Regions from separate parts of the Paenibacillus sp. FSL R5-0908 genome, predicted to be linked through region 2. Evidence: a T-box and tRNA genes for the amino acid it is inferred to sense, from the RefSeq annotation. Region 2 holds a T-box; the other holds one or more tRNA genes.
What was found. The T-box of region 2 lies ahead of pheS (phenylalanine--tRNA ligase subunit alpha). A T-box ahead of a tRNA ligase gene usually reads a tRNA of that ligase, here a tRNA-Phe.
Positions count from the first base shown of each region.

Region 1: it encodes a tRNA-Phe, which carries the amino acid that the T-box ahead of pheS (phenylalanine--tRNA ligase subunit alpha) is inferred to sense. The anticodon was not compared.

Region 1 is NZ_JBBOUV010000001.1:138,841-148,049, reverse strand. Features, by position in the region: gene MKZ09_RS00735 (ABC transporter ATP-binding protein) at 1-673, opposite strand, end outside; gene MKZ09_RS00730 (PucR family transcriptional regulator) at 785-1,879, opposite strand; tRNA gene MKZ09_RS00725 (tRNA-Lys) at 2,029-2,101, opposite strand; tRNA gene MKZ09_RS00720 (tRNA-Tyr) at 2,107-2,192, opposite strand; tRNA gene MKZ09_RS00715 (tRNA-Phe) at 2,201-2,273, opposite strand; tRNA gene MKZ09_RS00710 (tRNA-Asp) at 2,336-2,413, opposite strand; tRNA gene MKZ09_RS00705 (tRNA-Thr) at 2,428-2,503, opposite strand; tRNA gene MKZ09_RS00700 (tRNA-Val) at 2,536-2,611, opposite strand; tRNA gene MKZ09_RS00695 (tRNA-Met) at 2,620-2,696, opposite strand; tRNA gene MKZ09_RS00690 (tRNA-Ser) at 2,727-2,818, opposite strand; rRNA gene MKZ09_RS00685 (23S ribosomal RNA) at 2,901-5,826, opposite strand; tRNA gene MKZ09_RS00680 (tRNA-Ala) at 5,966-6,041, opposite strand; tRNA gene MKZ09_RS00675 (tRNA-Ile) at 6,066-6,142, opposite strand; rRNA gene rrf (5S ribosomal RNA) at 6,189-6,305, opposite strand; rRNA gene MKZ09_RS00665 (16S ribosomal RNA) at 6,430-7,987, opposite strand; gene MKZ09_RS00660 (pro-sigmaK processing inhibitor BofA family protein) at 8,290-8,556, opposite strand; gene MKZ09_RS00655 (DUF2508 family protein) at 8,590-8,841, opposite strand; gene recR (recombination mediator RecR) at 8,979-9,209, opposite strand, start outside.
Region 2 is NZ_JBBOUV010000001.1:2,107,936-2,117,144, forward strand. Features, by position in the region: gene MKZ09_RS09200 (efflux RND transporter periplasmic adaptor subunit) at 1-1,060, opposite strand, end outside; gene MKZ09_RS09205 (hypothetical protein) at 1,085-3,646, opposite strand; T-box leader at 3,912-4,197, shown strand; gene pheS (phenylalanine--tRNA ligase subunit alpha) at 4,258-5,292, shown strand; gene pheT (phenylalanine--tRNA ligase subunit beta) at 5,412-7,856, shown strand; gene zapA (cell division protein ZapA) at 8,056-9,209, shown strand, end outside.

The sequences.
Region 1 (9,209 bases), 2.0 Mb from region 2:
TGTACAACTCTTCAGGGGAAGCAGCTTGTTGAATGATACCATCATACATAACTACGATACGGTCACCCATTGTCATAGCTTCTGTTTGGTCATGCGTTACGTAGATACAAGTGGTTTCAAGGCGTTTAACCAGTTTAGTGATTTCAGCGCGCATTTGACCACGAAGTTTAGCATCCAAGTTGGAAAGAGGCTCATCCATCAAGAAGACTTGTGGATCACGTACGATAGCGCGTCCCAAAGCGACACGTTGGCGTTGACCACCGGAAAGTGCTTTTGGTTTACGATCTAGCAAATGCTCGATATCGAGAATTCTAGCAGCTTCACGTACTTTCTTGTCGATTTCATCTTTCTTCACTTTACGAAGTTTCAAACCGAAAGCCATGTTTTGGTATACGCTCATATGCGGATACAGTGCGTAGGATTGGAATACCATCGCGATATCGCGGTCTTTAGGTGCAACGTCGTTGACTACACGATCGCCAATGTACATTTTACCTTCGGAGATTTCTTCCAGACCAGCGATCATACGCAAAGTTGTGGATTTACCGCAACCGGATGGTCCAACCAATACTAGAAATTCCTTATCTTTAATATCAAGATTGATATCCATTACTGTTGCTTTATCTGAACCCGGGTATTTTTTGAAAATATGCTCTAAACGTACGCCTGCCATTGTATTTCCCCCTCGAGTTAATTATTGATTAATTGAAAAATTCTTTTTTCCTTGTACATTTATATTACCCTAGACGGGACACGGTGGCTATTTGTAACGTTCACAAAAAACCTATTTCCTTTTCGTCACTTTATACAAAAGCATAGTAAGCTTCACAATAGCAGCGTCCCCAAAGCTACGCACATCGGCACCCGTCTCCTGCTTTATCTTGTCCAGACGGTATAAAAGCGTGTTGCGATGAATATATAGCTTCTTGGCTGTTTCACTTACATTACAATCCATCTCAAAAAACGTCTCCAGAGTCATCAGCATTTCTTTATCTGATAATACGGAAGAATAGTCGCCAATCTGTCCAAGTAACTGTTTACGCCGTGCATCAGGAATGCTGTTAACCAAACGTTCCAAATGCAGCTCCCAAGGTAAATGAATATATTCACCCACTTGGAAAATTCGTCCGAGTACAATAGTCTCTCTCAACAAGGCCACGGATCCCGTCAATCCCTTAACAGGAACGATAGCCGGAGCTACAGCCAAATGGAATACACCTACCCATTCGCTGGCTATCAGTTCGTGTAAGCCCATGCTTGTCTGAGCCAGAATTTCATCTACGCTCTCTTCTTCCTCATCCTTATCATCTCCGCCCGTGAGTAATTCCTTCCGGGCCAATATTAACCATTCTTTTTCTTGAAGAGGTATAAGCAGAATTTCATTCTCAAAATAGCTGCGCAACAGCTTCATTAAGGAACGATAAGTGATCTGCGGGCTATGTGCATTCTCACTGCTAAGTAGGAATGGAACCATATCTCCGAATAAACGTCCCTTTAGAGCCATCTCATCGGGTATCTCAGAGTCATTTTTCTCTTGCTCCAGTTCGGTGTTCAACCAGGTACCCAGCTGCCGAGCCTCCGCTTCCCCTTCTTCTCTAACCCCAGTAGCTTTTAGTGCAATTGCAAAGTTTCGAACCGCATAATTCACTAATTGTATTTCCAAAGAGTTAAGTCCATCCAATTCCACCCAGACAGCGGTTACACGTCCATCAGTCTCATATAATGGTGCCCAAAGATGACCCTCATGGATTACCGGCTGTTCTTGTGCTTCCAATCCCAGGCTAAAAAGAGAAGCTGAATGTTGCCTCCCTAACTGCTTGATTCCGGTTTTCTTTCCGGTGAGCTGCTCTAACTTTTTCCGCAATGTTTCGCTATCCATAGTCACCATACTCCACCACTTTTGCTCTTTTCGCCTATTTTAGCATATTCTCTAATATTATGTTAATCACTACAGCAGCGCACTACTATAATACGACATAAAAACACAAAAAAAGCCACCACCCTAAGGTGATGACTTTCTGTTTGGGATGAGCCATGAAGGACTCGAACCTTCGACACCCTGATTAAAAGTCAGGTGCTCTACCAACTGAGCTAATGGCTCATAAATGGTGGGGGATGATGGATTCGAACCACCGAACACGTACGTGAGCAGATTTACAGTCTGATGCGTTTGGCCACTTCGCTAATCCCCCAAAAAAGGTGGCTCGGGACGGAATCGAACCGCCGACACGAGGATTTTCAGTCCTCTGCTCTACCGACTGAGCTACCGAGCCATAAGATTACATGACAATTAAGCGGAAAAGTCTTACACTTCCCACTCATTTTGTGGAAAAAATGGCGGAACCGACGGGATTCGAACCCGCGGTCTCCTGCGTGACAGGCAGGCATGTTAGGCCAACTACACCACGGTTCCGCATTAAATAAAAATGGTGCCGGCGAGAGGACTTGAACCCCCAACCTACTGATTACAAGTCAGTTGCTCTACCAGTTGAGCTACACCGGCACGGTGTAAAAGCAATTCTAAAAAGATGAAAATGGTGGAGGCTGAGGGGATCGAACCCCCGACCCTCTGCTTGTAAGGCAGATGCTCTCCCAGCTGAGCTAAGCCTCCAGGTATTATGGTAGCGGCGAAGGGGATCGAACCCCCGACCTCACGGGTATGAACCGTACGCTCTAGCCAGCTGAGCTACACCGCCACAATAATTAGTATTGCTATGGATTGAAAATGGCGGAGAGAGTGGGATTCGAACCCACGCACCGCTTACGCAGTCTAACCCCTTAGCAGAGGGTCCCCTTATAGCCACTTGGGTATCTCTCCAAACGATATCAGTACCACAGCAATCCAAACAGGAATTTGACTCCCTGAAAACTGAATCCGAAACAAATCTGCATTTTAAGTATAGGATAAGCCCTCGACCGATTAGTATTGGTCAGCTCCATGCATTGCTGCACTTCCACCTCCAACCTATCTACCTCGTCGTCTTCAAGGGGTCTTACTAATTGGGAAATCTCATCTTGAGGGGGGCTTCACGCTTAGATGCTTTCAGCGCTTATCCCGTCCGTACGTAGCTACCCAGCCATGCTCCTGGCGGAACAACTGGTGCACCAGCGGTACGTCCATCCCGGTCCTCTCGTACTAAGGACAGCTCCTCTCAAATTTCCTGCGCCCACGACAGATAGGGACCGAACTGTCTCACGACGTTCTGAACCCAGCTCGCGTACCGCTTTAATGGGCGAACAGCCCAACCCTTGGGACCTACTTCAGCCCCAGGATGCGATGAGCCGACATCGAGGTGCCAAACCTCCCCGTCGATGTGGACTCTTGGGGGAGATAAGCCTGTTATCCCCAGGGTAGCTTTTATCCGTTGAGCGATGGCCCTTCCATGCGGTACCACCGGATCACTAAGTCCGACTTTCGTCCCTGCTCGACTTGTAGGTCTCGCAGTCAAGCTCCCTTATGCCTTTGCACTCTGCGAATGATTTCCAACCATTCTGAGGGAACCTTGGAACGCCTCCGTTACTCTTTAGGAGGCGACCGCCCCAGTCAAACTGCCCGCCTGACACGGTCCCCGTACCCGGTAAGGGCACTAGGTTAGAACCTAGATACGATCAGGGTGGTATCCCAACGGCGCCTCCACCGAAGCTTGCGCTCCGATTTCTACGGCTCCCACCTATCCTGTACAGATCGTACCCAAATTCAATATCAAGCTGCAGTAAAGCTCCATGGGGTCTTTCCGTCTTGTCGCGGGTAACCTGCATCTTCACAGGTATTAAAATTTCACCGGATCTCTCGTTGAGACAGCGCCCAAGTCGTTACGCCATTCGTGCGGGTCAGAATTTACCTGACAAGGAATTTCGCTACCTTAGGACCGTTATAGTTACGGCCGCCGTTTACTGGGGCTTCGGTTCATAGCTTCGGGTTACCCCTAACCACTCCCCTTAACCTTCCAGCACCGGGCAGGCGTCAGCCCGTATACTTCGCCTTGCGGCTTCGCACAGACCTGTGTTTTTGCTAAACAGTCGCTTGGGCCTTTTCACTGCGGCCCCCTCGTGCTATTCACACTACCGGGGCACCCCTTCTCCCGAAGTTACGGGGTCATTTTGCCGAGTTCCTTAACGAGAGTTCTTCCGCGCGCCTTAGAATTCTCTTCTCGCCTACCTGTGTCGGTTTGCGGTACGGGCACCTTCTCCTGGCTAGAGGCTTTTCTTGGCAGTGTGAGATCATGACCTTCGCTACTATAATTTTCGCTCCCCATCACAGCCCAGCCTTAACGATGTGCGGATTTGCCTACACACCAGCCTCACTGCTTAGACGGACATCCATCAGTCCGCGTCACTACCCTCCTGCGTCACCCCATCGCTCATAGCGGATTACGGTGGTACAGTAATTTCAAACTGTTGTCCTTCGACTACGCCTTTCGGCCTCGCCTTAGGTCCCGACTTACCCTGAGCGGACGAGCCTTCCTCAGGAAACCTTGGGCTTTCGGCGGATCAGATTCTCACTGATCTTTTCGTTACTCATACCGGCATTCTCACTTGTGTAGTGTCCAGCGCTCTTTTCAGTACACCTTCAACCCCTACACAACGCTCCCCTACCCCAGATGCAAAGCATCTAGCCATAGCTTCGGTGGTGTGTTTAGCCCCGTTACATTTTCGGCGCAGAGTCACTCGACCAGTGAGCTATTACGCACTCTTTCAATGGTGGCTGCTTCTAAGCCAACATCCTGGTTGTCTGTGCAACTCCACATCCTTTCCCACTTAACACACACTTGGGGACCTTAGCTGATGGTCTGGGCTGTTTCCCTTTTGACAATGGATCTTAGCACTCACTGTCTGACTCCCGGCAATAAGTATATGGCATTCGGAGTTTGACTGAGCTTGGTAATCCTTGCGGACCCCGCACCCAATCAGTGCTCTACCTCCACTACTCTTATACCGAGGCTAGCCCTAAAGCTATTTCGGGGAGAACCAGCTATCTCCGAGTTCGATTGGAATTTCTCCGCTACCCCCACCTCATCCCCGCACTTTTCAACGTACGTGGGTTCGGGCCTCCAGTGCGTGTTACCGCACCTTCACCCTGGACAGGGGTAGATCACACGGTTTCGGGTCTACGTCCACATACTAAGTCGCCCTATTCAGACTCGCTTTCGCTGCGGCTCCACCTTCTCGGCTTAACCTTGCATGTTAAACGTAACTCGCCGGTTCATTCTACAAAAGGCACGCCATCACCCATAGATCGGGCTCTGACTTTTTGTAAGCACACGGTTTCAGGTTCTATTTCACTCCCCTTCCGGGGTGCTTTTCACCTTTCCCTCACGGTACTGTTTCACTATCGGTCGCCAGGTAGTATTTAGCCTTAGCAGATGGTCCTGCTGGATTCATACGGGGTTTCACGTGCCCCGCACTACTCGGGATCCGTCTCGGAGAGAATACAGTTTAGGTTACAGGGCTTTTACCTCTATCGCGGGCCTTTCCAGACCTCTTCACCTACCATATTCCTTTGTAACTCCATGTGAGACGTCCCACAACCCCTAAGAGCAAGCTCTTAGGTTTAGGCTGTTCCGCGTTCGCTCGCCGCTACTGACGGAATCACTATTGTTTTCTCTTCCTCAGGGTACTTAGATGTTTCAGTTCCCCTGGTCTGCCTCTACATTTCCTATGTATTCAGAAATGAGTAACTGCGAATTACCACAGCTGGGTTTCCCCATTCGGACACCCCCGGATCAAAGCTTGCTTACAGCTCCCCGAGGCAGTTTCGTTGTTCGCCACGTCCTTCGTCGGCTCCTGGCGCCTAGGCATCCTCCGTGTGCTCTTATTAGCTTAACCTTGATTCTTCCGAAGAAAAATCTCACTAATAACATTTACTTGTTTGCACAAGTTGCTAAAAGATGTTCTAAAACGCAAATTCGTTTCGGTATCCAGTTTTCAAGGATCAAGTTGAAAAAGTTATTCATTTAAAAATTTATGGTGGAGCCAAGCGGGATCGAACCGCTGACCTCCTGCTTGCAAGGCAGGCGCTCTCCCAGCTGAGCTATGGCCCCATAAAATTACTCTATAATGTTATATGGTGGGCCTTGGTGGACTCGAACCACCGACCTCACCCTTATCAGAGGTGCGCTCTAACCAACTGAGCTAAAAGCCCATATAACATATATAACATTGTGAATCAACCAATGAATTGGTTGTCCGCTTGGCAACGTCCTACTCTCCCAGGACCCTTCGGTCCAAGTACCATCGGCGCTGGAGGGCTTAACGGTCGTGTTCGGGATGGGTACGTGTGGAACCCCTCCGCTATCGCCACCAAACGCATACGAAAGAGACTTGCTCTTTCAAAACTGAACACGAGTGAGTGTTCGAACCCGAAGGTTCTATTGTGGAAGCTGAGCTTCCGATTTGAATGTCCTCATTGCAGAGAACGATTCTCCATAGAAAGGAGGTGATCCAGCCGCACCTTCCGATACGGCTACCTTGTTACGACTTCACCCCAATCATCTACCCCACCTTCGGCGGCTGGCTCCCTTGCGGGTTACCCCACCGACTTCGGGTGTTGTAAACTCTCGTGGTGTGACGGGCGGTGTGTACAAGACCCGGGAACGTATTCACCGCGGCATGCTGATCCGCGATTACTAGCAATTCCGACTTCATGCAGGCGAGTTGCAGCCTGCAATCCGAACTGAGACCGGCTTTGATGGGATTGGCTCCACCTCGCGGCTTCGCTTCCCGTTGTACCGGCCATTGTAGTACGTGTGTAGCCCAGGTCATAAGGGGCATGATGATTTGACGTCATCCCCACCTTCCTCCGGTTTGTCACCGGCAGTCACTCTAGAGTGCCCAGCCTTACCTGCTGGCAACTAAAGTTAAGGGTTGCGCTCGTTGCGGGACTTAACCCAACATCTCACGACACGAGCTGACGACAACCATGCACCACCTGTCTCCTCTGTCCCGAAGGCCGCTGCTATCTCTAGCAGATTCAGAGGGATGTCAAGACCTGGTAAGGTTCTTCGCGTTGCTTCGAATTAAACCACATACTCCACTGCTTGTGCGGGTCCCCGTCAATTCCTTTGAGTTTCAGTCTTGCGACCGTACTCCCCAGGCGGAGTGCTTACTGTGTTAACTTCGGCACCAAGGGTATCGAAACCCCTAACACCTAGCACTCATCGTTTACGGCGTGGACTACCAGGGTATCTAATCCTGTTTGCTCCCCACGCTTTCGCGCCTCAGCGTCAGTTACAGCCCAGAAAGTCGCCTTCGCCACTGGTGTTCCTCCACATATCTACGCATTTCACCGCTACACGTGGAATTCCACTTTCCTCTTCTGTACTCAAGCCACCCAGTTTCCAGTGCGACCTCAGGTTGAGCCCAAGGTTTAAACACCAGACTTAAATAGCCGCCTGCGCGCGCTTTACGCCCAATAATTCCGGACAACGCTTGCCCCCTACGTATTACCGCGGCTGCTGGCACGTAGTTAGCCGGGGCTTTCTTCTCAGGTACCGTCACTCCGGTAGCAGTTACTCTACCGGACGTTCTTCCCTGGCAACAGAGCTTTACGATCCGAAAACCTTCATCACTCACGCGGCGTTGCTCCGTCAGGCTTTCGCCCATTGCGGAAGATTCCCTACTGCTGCCTCCCGTAGGAGTCTGGGCCGTGTCTCAGTCCCAGTGTGGCCGTTCACCCTCTCAGGTCGGCTACGCATCGTCGCCTTGGTGGGCCGTTACCCCACCAACTAGCTAATGCGCCGCAGGCCCATCCCTCAGTGACAGATTGCTCCGTCTTTCATTCTTCTCTCAGGAGAAAAAAGAAATTATCCGGTATTAGCTACCGTTTCCGGTAGTTATCCCAGTCTGAAGGGCAGGTTGCCTACGTGTTACTCACCCGTCCGCCGCTAAGTTATTTTGAAAGCAAGCTTTCAAAATAACTCCGCTCGACTTGCATGTATTAGGCACGCCGCCAGCGTTCGTCCTGAGCCAGGATCAAACTCTCCAATTAGTATTGAAAAGAGCGATATGCTCATTTTGAAACATCTGACAAGAAAATTAATTCTCTAACTTTGGATATCACTTACGTGATTTCCTACTCACTCGTTGTTCAGTTTTCAAAGATCAATGTCTCATCTTTCGTCGTCGTTGCTTGTCAGCAGCGACCTTTATAATATATCACAGCGCCTTTGTTTTCGTCAAGCTTTTTTTTAATTTCTTTTTTTGCTTGACCATTTCAGCAAGTTGTTAATCAACAGCTTGTCCAAACGGGCGAGACTTAATGTATCATATTTTTCAAAGCCACGTCAAGCATTAAAATAAAATTATTCTTAATCCGAGCAACATAACCACGCCAGGAAGCCCAAGAACCGTTACTGCGCCTATAGTTGCAGGGTTCAAAGGGATATACACCTGCGTGAGCAAACCTGAGAAGTTCACTACATATATCCCAAGTGCAGCCAATACCAAATGAACCCCAAATAAACTTAGCCACCCAAAACCCAGCTTTTTTCTAAATACAACTAAACCTAATAAGATAACGGATAATATCAATACGCCCATAGCTACCATTCTAAGCATGTAGATCCCCCTTATACAATTATTTACAAGCCCTTAAATTTGACTGCTGTTCAACCCTAAGCTTTTTGCATGTTTGAGATGTATCTGATATTTACGTTCTGCCGCCTCCAAAATATATATCGCGTAATCTATCTGATCCTGTCCCAACGCCTCGTCGAACATCAGGTAAGCCCTCTCCCACTCTGAATGCGCCTTACGGACCTCTAAGAGGGTTTCCCACCCCTCACTTTCCTTTTTGCCTTGTTCCTTATCCACTCCCCGCCACAGCTCTCTCCACCATCCCATTTCAATTCCTCCTCAGAATAATTTTGATGCAAAATACACATCTCGTTATTCTCATTCATATCGGGATAGGGACAAACTTAGAACAAAAAAAAGGAAACCCGAGGGCTTCCTTTTTGAAAAATACCACTATAGAGCTGCTAGAATAGCTCGCGACGGCCTTCCAACGCTTTGGACAAGGTAACTTCATCAGCGTATTCAAGATCGCCACCTACAGGCAAGCCATGAGCTATCCTGGTGATTTTAATCTCAAACGGCCGAACAAGACGAGAAATATACATCGCCGTTGCTTCCCCCTCAATGTTGGGGTTAGTCGCCATAATAAGCTCGCTTACTCTCTCATCACTCAGACGGGTCAATAATTCTTTCAA
Region 2 (9,209 bases):
TTCCACCGGCAGCGCCGCCGCGAGCATCAGGAGCCCCGCTGGGCATAGCGCTGCCGCGAGCATCAGGAGCCCCGCTAGGCATTGGTGCTTGGCCCTCGCCAGTAGTTTTGGAAGTTGCGGCTGAACCCGCTGCTAGAGGAATAGAAACTGTGTATTTTCCGTTTCTTTCTTGTACAGCTTCAATAGGTACTGTTAATACATCCTTTTTCTCAGCAGTGGTTACTGAAACTTCCGCAGACATTCCGACAAGAGCACCTTCGGAGCTTGTTAGACCTATGGTAACATCGAAGAGGGAGACACCGTTTGAGGCGGTGCCCTCATTAGCTATTTTCGTAACCGTGCCCTTGAATTCTGTATCAGGCAGAGCATCCAATGAAATAGTGGCAGGCATCCCTAGCTTTACAGTAGGAATATCAAGCTCATCCACCTGCACAACTACACTTAAATTAGCATAATCGGTAATGTCGATGAGTTCAGAGCCGTCCATGGCTTTTTCACCGCTTGCAATATTAACTGTCGTTACAGTTCCGTCAATAGGAGCCGTTAACGGATCAGGAGGAAGCATATCTTCTTGGACAGAAGCTATTTTTTCCTGTTGCGCCGAAATGTCGGTTTTGGCCTTTTCAATCGAACGTTTGGCATTTGCCAGCTCATCTTCTGCTGCACCTGCCACGGCCAGCTTCTTATATTGCTCCTGCTTGTCCTCAAGATCGGTCTCAAGTGAGGCAAGTGAAGTTTGCTCCTGCTTGAGATTGTCACTCAGATCATTGCCTTCAAAGGTAATCAAAGTCTGGCCCTGTTTCACGAGATCGCCCTCTTTGACAAGAACCTCAGCTACGGTCCCGCTGTCCTTCGTTTTTACTTTACCAGTTTCTGTAGCAATCACGGAGCCGGCTCCGGATACACTAACTACGATATCGCCCTTTGTAACGCTAGCTGTATTAACAGGCACTTCAGCGGCTTGACTGTTCTTATCAGGTAACAATGTATAAACCAGCATTCCTGCTGTGGCTACAACTACTACTCCAAGAGTCCAGAACACTATTTTTTTCTTCTTCATTTCTATCCTCCATAGCTCATCATATTAATTGCCGGATGCATTGCTGGTGTCTGGATCTGTGCCAGAAGTAGAGTTGCTGTTCGAAGTCGTTGATGCCGCCTGATAAGTGACAACATAGGTTTGTGTTCCCAGCAGATTTCGATGGCCTTGGAATTCGTCGTATAGATTCAACCGGATTGCGCCGCCACCCAGTGTTTTGTAAAGGCTGCTTGTGAAGGTTGTGGTGTACGACTTGAAGTTACCTAATTGTAGATCTGTGCCAAGCGTTAATGGTTTTTCCATGCTTTGTCCTAAGGGGTCAATCAGCTCCAACACCAGTTTGTGTTCATAGGTGCCTGATTCATAAAGCGTGCTGGCTGACATGTTGTAGGTTAGGACAGTGCTGAGCGTATCTTTACCAGCGGTGACGGTGGCGGTTGCATTTGTAACGGATAGGGTATAAGGAAACATTTCCACGTTCAAAAGATTGCCTTTGGGCTCCACCCCCAGCTGGTTCAGTCCAAGTGATACCGTATTGATGTAACCCGTCGATTGGCCGCCAGGAGCGGTAAGCTTGCCTTCTGAAACACCTTCCCCGATATAAAGGACAAGATTCGCTGGATCTATACCTAGAGGGAGCTTACTCCAGAGGGTGACCAGGCTTTTTCCGTTAGGACCTGTGGAGGTTTTGGACTGGGTGACTTCGGCTTCATAATATTGATTGTCTTGTGTTTTGTAATAGGCTACGAGCTGAGCCTGTTCGGATTTACGCGATTCCTCACTGTTCATTTCCAGTTCTGTGTACAAGATATTTGAATCTGTACCTGGGTACACGAGAGTCCGGCGTACAAGTAATTCCGCTTTTTTACCTTCAAGCTCAAGATGGAAAGAATTTTCTGCTGCAACACTCTGTACTCGGCTGTCCAGTTGGGTAGTACTTAGAGAAAGGAAGTTAAGCTTACTTTCACCTGAAGTTTCTTGCAGGGTGATTTTTAATTGATTGAAAGTATAGCTATAAGGAACATTGGCTACGACATACACATCAGCCGATTCATTTGGACCGAGGATGGTTTGCGTACTTTCTGAGACAACCTGGGAAGTGCTGCTGATGTCACTTTCTCCAGCTTTGATGACACTTGTAAGCGTAGGAAGCTGAACAGAGGTTGATTTAGTGTTGCGGATGTTGATTTTAGCCACGATCTGGTCTTTTTCAGACCAAGGGAGTCTTTGAATGTTTGCAATTTTGACAACAAATGTACCGTGACTGTTCTCAATGGGGTATTCCGTGTCCTGCCAATTGTTAGTTTGCAGCGTGTAAGGAATCTGATAATAGGCGGCAGGAAAAATGATCTTGCCTTCAGCAGCCGGCTCAGTCATTTGCAGCTGCAATGTTCCTTGGTTGAGTGTGAGTGGTACGTCTGCGCTGAGTTCAATAATCTTTTCTTCAAGCGGTTTCAATGTTAGGCTGGCAAAATCCTTCGTATCCACCGGAAAGCTATACCCTTCAGCGGCTTTAATAGCAAGTTCATAGGCAGGCACATTCACCGCTTTGTTGCCGCTATTTTTGATGCGGAACTGTAGAGTCCACTTTGCGTTGCCATTGTCAGCATAGACGTTAGCCGTTTTCAGCTGTGTTTCGACTGTATTATTGCTGATTGTAAGCTTCTTCGTGACATTGCTGGCTACGACAAGATCCGGTGTTGTTGCAGCGGGGAGGTTGTAGGCGACAACCGGCAACGCTATTTTTAATGAGGCATCTTCTCCGGCAAATTGCAGCGACATGTTGTCTGTCTTCATATAAGAAGGGATTTCCGTCAAATAGTAGATCGTCTTCTTTTCTTGTGGCTGTACTTTATAGCTGGTGCTGGTGTCATCAAGTGCGAGTTCAAATACAGAACCTCCAGCGGAAGCGAGGTATCCTTTAAGTCCAGTATCACTGAGTACCTTGGTTCCTTGATTAGTGAAGCTAACGCCAACCTTGGCATAGACCTTACCGTTATATTTATAAATTTGCAGGCTCTCTGCCTTGGTGGTTACAGGGAGATTGTTTAGGGTGATCTTTTTACTCTGCCCTCTGGCGACAGCTTGTGAATATCCTGTTGGTACGGTGAAGTTCCCTAGCTTTTTTTGATAATCGGTGGTGTTGAAGTCCCATCCGTACAATGAAATTTTGACCCCGTTTAAAGAGGTGGATTTGCCGATGTTTACATAGTAGGTGATAGATTGACTGCTTTTCGCGGCAATGGATTGGATGGTTGCACTGCTGGTAATAGGGCTTCCTTGAATAACTGTACCGCCGCTAGTAGTTACTTTGGAGAAAAAGTCCACCAGATTGAGGCTAGCGTTGCTTCCATTAGAGTAGCTGAGTGTGTATGTAAGAATATTTCCGCCATCCTGAGTTAATAAGCTGACATCCGTCAGCTTTGCGCTGATGTTAGTCTTCAAGGCTATGGAGCCTAGTTTATCCAGAGCGGATACGGAAGCTGTTGTTGCAACTTTGGTGGATGTAGTCCCGGCCGAAGCGGCATGAGCTCCATACGCCGCAGACTGGCTAAGCACAGCTGTGCTTAGCAGCACCGCGGCTACTTTTTTTCTCCGTCCATGCATTTGATTTCCTCCCAATAGGATAGTTAATAGTCTGCGAAGGTGCACCTGAGTGGATAAGCAAGCCTTCCTAGTAATGGAAATTATCAAGCTCCGCTGAATGTTAGCTGAAAAAAAGTTCTGAAAATGGCTCTGAAGCTTAAAGCCAGCTTAAAAGAAGATAAAAATTAGCCTAATTTTGTCCAGCTTGTCAAAACGACAGATTTTGCATATAATAAAGAGACATATCTCTTGTAGTAAAGAGATACCTGACAATTAGCATGAATTGTGAAATGCAGTGATGGAGAAGAGTACACAGTGCCTGACTTACAGGGAGGAGACGCCGCGGATTGAGAGCGTTTCTAAGAAGCAGAGCTGTCGAAGTTCACTCCGGAGCAGTTCCCTGAATTCCTTAAGCTGTCTAATAGGGAAGGGTAGGGGATACCGGTCACAGACCGTTATTTCTGTATAAAGTGAGATAGGTATCTGTCCAGCCAAAAGAGGGAATGAAGCTCTTAAGGGGAACAGATCAGCTTGTCTAACAAGGGTGGTACCACGGTCTTTTCGTCCCTTACCGGGAGGAAAGGCCTTTTTTTGTTGAACTAGACAATGATTGAAGGGGGCTGTACACGGCCATGAAAGAGAAGTTGGAAGCATTGAAGGTTGAAGCGCTGGCTAAGCTGCAGGAGGTTATGGATCCGCAGGTATTAAATGATCTAAGAGTGAAGTATCTCGGTAAAAAAGGTGAGCTTACAGAGGTTCTGCGTGGTATGGGAGGACTTAGTGCTGAGGAACGTCCGGTAATAGGGCAAGTAGCGAATCAGGTTCGCAGTGCTATTGAGGAGATTATCGGCGCGAAGCAGGAGGCTTTTCAAGAGCAGGAAACCCAGCAACGTCTGCAGGCTGAAAAAGTAGACGTAACCTTACCGGGTCGCCGTATGCAGCAAGGGGGCATTCACCCGCTTAGCAGAGTCGTACAGGAGATTGAGGATATTTTTATCGGCATGGGCTACCGTGTAGCTGAAGGTCCGGAAGTAGAGACCGATTATTATAACTTTGAAGCTCTAAATCTGCCTAAGAATCACCCGGCACGTGATATGCAGGATTCTTTCTATTTAACGGATGACCTGTTAATGCGCACTCAAACCTCGCCGGTACAGATTCGTACTATGCAGGCTATGAACGGTGAAGCTCCTGTTAAAATCATCTGTCCGGGTAAAGTATTCCGCCGTGATGATGATGATGCAACGCATTCCTTCCAGTTCCACCAAATCGAAGGTTTGGTCATTGGAAGTAACATTCGAATGAGTGATCTGAAGGGCACCCTGCAACAATTTGTGCAGGAGATGTTTGGACCGAATACAGGCATTCGTCTTCGTCCGAGCTTTTTCCCATTCACGGAGCCAAGTGTTGAAGTAGATGTAAGCTGCTTCAAATGTGGCGGCGATGGCTGCAGACTTTGCAAGCAAAGCGGATGGTTAGAAATCCTTGGCGCCGGTATGGTGCATCCAAATGTACTGAAAATGGGTGGCTATGATCCTGCTGAGTACAGCGGCTTCGCCTTCGGAATGGGTGTAGAGCGGATTGCAATGCTTAAATACGGCATCGATGACATCCGTCATTTCTATAGTAATGACATGAGTTTTGTGAAGCAGTTCAAGGGCGTTTAGTTTTTGTGGGCGCGCTGGCTGATAGTGGCTGGAGAATGGCTTTGGAGCGTTCTCCCACAGGAAGCAGCGCGAACAACAGTGAAATAAATACATCTGAAACATAAAGGAAGTGAGCGGATATGAAAGTATCAACCGGATGGTTGGCTGATTATACATCGATTGAAGGAGTAACCGCCGAACAGCTAGCGGAGAAGATTACCGCTGCCGGCATTGAGATTGACGGCGTAGAGCGCCGCAATAAAGGCATTTCCGGCATCGTAACCGGCTATGTGAAATCAAAGGAAAAACATCCTGATGCAGACAAGCTGAACGTATGTATCGTGGATGTGGGCCAAGATGAGGATCTACAAATCGTTTGCGGTGCAAAAAATGTAGCTGCAGGTCAAACTGTACCTGTAGCAATGGTTGGCGCAAAGCTGCCAGGACTGGATATCAAAAAAGCCAAGCTGCGCGGTGTCCTGTCGCAAGGAATGATCTGCTCGGCCAAAGAATTGGGACTGAATGATAAATTGCTTCCAAAAGAGCAACAAGAAGGTATTCTTGTGCTGCCTGAAGGGACAGAGATTGGTCAGGATATCTCCAAGGTCCTCGGCTTAGATGACGAGATTCTGGAATTCGATCTGACTCCGAACCGTTCAGATTGCCTCAGCATGATTGGTGCTGCTTATGAAGTAAGTGCAATTCTTGGGCGTGAAGTTAAATTACCTGATCCAAAAAGCGAAATAATTGAGATCAGTGGTCCTGCTGCGGATTCCATTTCCGTCAAGATTGAAGATGAAGAATACTGCAGCCATTATGCAGTTCGTTATATTGCAGGTGTTAAACCTGCACCATCACCGCTGTGGATTCAGAATCGTCTGATGGCTGCTGGGGTTCGTCCAATTAATAATATCGTGGACATTACCAACTATGTGATGCTGGAATATGGACAGCCGCTGCATGCTTTTGATGCAGATAAAGTACAAGGTGGAGAACTCGGCGTTCGTCTTGCCCATGAAGGTGAAGTTTTGGTTACACTTGACGGTCAAGAGCGTAAGTTAGAGCCGCAAATGCTCGTTATCGCTGATGGAGTAAAAGCTGTAGGTCTGGCCGGAGTAATGGGTGGACGGGATACAGAGGTTACTGCTGAGACGGTAAACCTTGTTCTGGAATCTGCTAAGTTTGATGGAGGAACGATTCGTAAAACCTCGCGTCAATTGGGACTTCGCTCTGAGGCCTCCCTTCGTTTCGAGAAGGAAGTGGATCCAAGTGCAGTTATTCCTGCATTGAACCGTGCAGCAGTACTGATTGCACGTTATGCTGGCGGATCGGTCCATGAAGGCATCGTGCAGGCAGGAACTGACGCTGTCCAAGAGAAGGTTCTCACCTTGTCCTTAGAGAAACTGAATCGTTATCTGGGAACAGATTTGTCTTTGTTGGAAGTGAAGACATTGTTTGGCCGTCTACATTTCAAATGCGGAGATACCGCACAAGGGCTGATTGAAGTTCAAGTTCCAACCAGACGTGGCGATATCAGCTACGATGTTGATCTTATTGAAGAAATTGCCCGCCTGTACGGGTATGACAATATTCCAACGACTCTAATTGAAGGAATTACAACGCCAGGAGCACTAACTCACAAGCAAGCGCTCCGTCGTGAACTGCGTCGCCTATTGTCACATGGCGGTTACCAAGAGGTGATGGGTTACTCCTTCATCCAGCCGCAACAAAGCACAATGTTCCCTGAGTTATCAGAAGGAGCAGTAGCGGTAAAACTGGCTATGCCGATGAGTGAAGAACGCAGCGTACTGCGTACCAGCCTTCTTCCGCAACTCTTGGATATTGCCAGCTACAATACCAATCGTCGTCAAAGCGACTTGGCATTGTTTGAAATCGGCAACGTCTTCTTCACAGATGAAGAACAGTTGACTCGCCAGCCACGCGAACTGCCGGTGCTGGGGCTGCTGCTTAGCGGAAGCTTAACAGTGAAGCAATGGAATGTTTCGGCACAGCCTGTGGACTTCTTTGATTTGAAGGGTGCGCTGGAAACGGTATTTGCTCATTTAGGGCTGACTGACAAAATTATCTACGTGGGAGATAGTCCAGAAGGATATCATCCTGGGCGTTCTGCGTCGGTATATTTACTCGGAAACGAGGGCCGTGTGAAGATCGGAACGATGGGACAGATTCATCCAGATCTGCAAAGACAGCTGGATCTGGTGGATACTTATGCGGCAGAGATTTTATTGCAGCCGTTATATGAAAGTGCGCAAAGCCGTTTGCAATATAATGAGCTTCCGCGTTTCCCGGGAATGGAACGGGATATTGCTGTGGTCGTGGATTCCGCTGTACCAGCGGGCGATCTGCTGGCTTCCATCCGCGATAACGGAGGCACTTTGCTCCAGTCCGTCCAGGTATTTGACGTTTATACTGGCGGTAAGCTGGAAAATGGAAAGAAGAGCATCGCGATCTCACTGCTGTATCGTCATAGTGAACATACACTGACTGATGAGGAAGTAGGAGAGGTGCATGAGAAGGTATTAGCCTCTCTTCAACAAACTTTTGGTGCAGAATTAAGAAAGTAGCAGGAATTGTGTAAAGCCGCAGCGAATCCATTTAGAAACTGAGATTCGCTGCGGCTTTTTCTAGGTAGAGTGCAAAGCGGAGAATATCAGCCATAATCTATTGAATATTAGGGATTTTGCCAAATGCTTACCAAAAAAGCTACAATAGAAGAAGTGAAACTAGCTTAGAATCCGCACACATACAAAGGAGGGCACAACTGTGGCTATGGACCGGACACGTGTCGCCGTGGAGATATACGGAACTTCCTATAAACTCGTCGGAAGCAGTACTGAATATATGAAACAAGTGGCCCGTTATGTTGATGAACATATGCGCACGATTTCTAAATCTCACACCAGACTGGACACACCGCGTATAGCGGTGCTTGCAGCTGTACATATGGCGGAGCAGGCTATTCAGGTTCAGGACTTCAAAAATGAAATTAACATGATGACAGGTGAACGCAGTGAACTGCGATTGGAAGTATCTCGCCTGCTGGAGGTACAGCGGGAGCGGCAGGAAGAATTCGAGCGACTTGAAGCTGCGGCCAAAGAAGAGGCTGGGCGACTGATTGCTGCTGCGGAGGAAGAACGTAAGCGGCATTTGGAGATTCAGGAGAATGAACGCAAGGTACATGCGGAGCAGCTTCAGGAGGCAGTGCAAGCTGTGGAAGCCGCACGCAAGAAGCTGGAAGAAGAGTTGCTTGAACGCGAGATAGAGCTGCAAGCACTGCGGACAAGCTACGAAGAAGAGCAGGCAGCTAATCGTGAACATCAGCGGCAGGAACTGGCGAAGGCGGAAGCCATCCGCTTACAGCAGCTGGAGGAGCAGAAGGCTGCTCATCTGCAAGAGCTGGAGAACATCCGGGAGACGTTGACCAAGGAGAAGGCAGATACGCTGTCTGCTCTGCAGCTTGAGCTGACCGAGACCAAGTCAACACTGGAGGAAGAGCTTGAGGTTACCAAGTCTACATTAGGTAAAGAACTCGAAGATACCAGATTGACGCTGGGTAAAGAGCTTGAGGATACCAAGTTGACCTTAGGTAAGGAGCTTGAGAGTACCAAAGCGAAGTTGGGCAAAGAGCTGGCGGAAGAACGTGAAGCACTGCAGCGGGAGCAAACCAAGAATAAGGAACTGCGCCAGTCACAAGGCACTCAAGAGCATAGACATAAGCAAAACATTCAAGAGCTGGAGAAACAGCTGGCTGAGCTTCGTGGTGGGACAGGGCAGCTTCAGTCCAGATTACGTGCGGCTGAAGCCAGTCTTAAGAGTGAGCGAGATGCAAGACAGACGCTTCTTGGACAATATGAAGCGATTGTTAAACGTGAAGAACAGCTCAGTGAAGAGCTACGCACGGCTACTGAGCTGGGCAC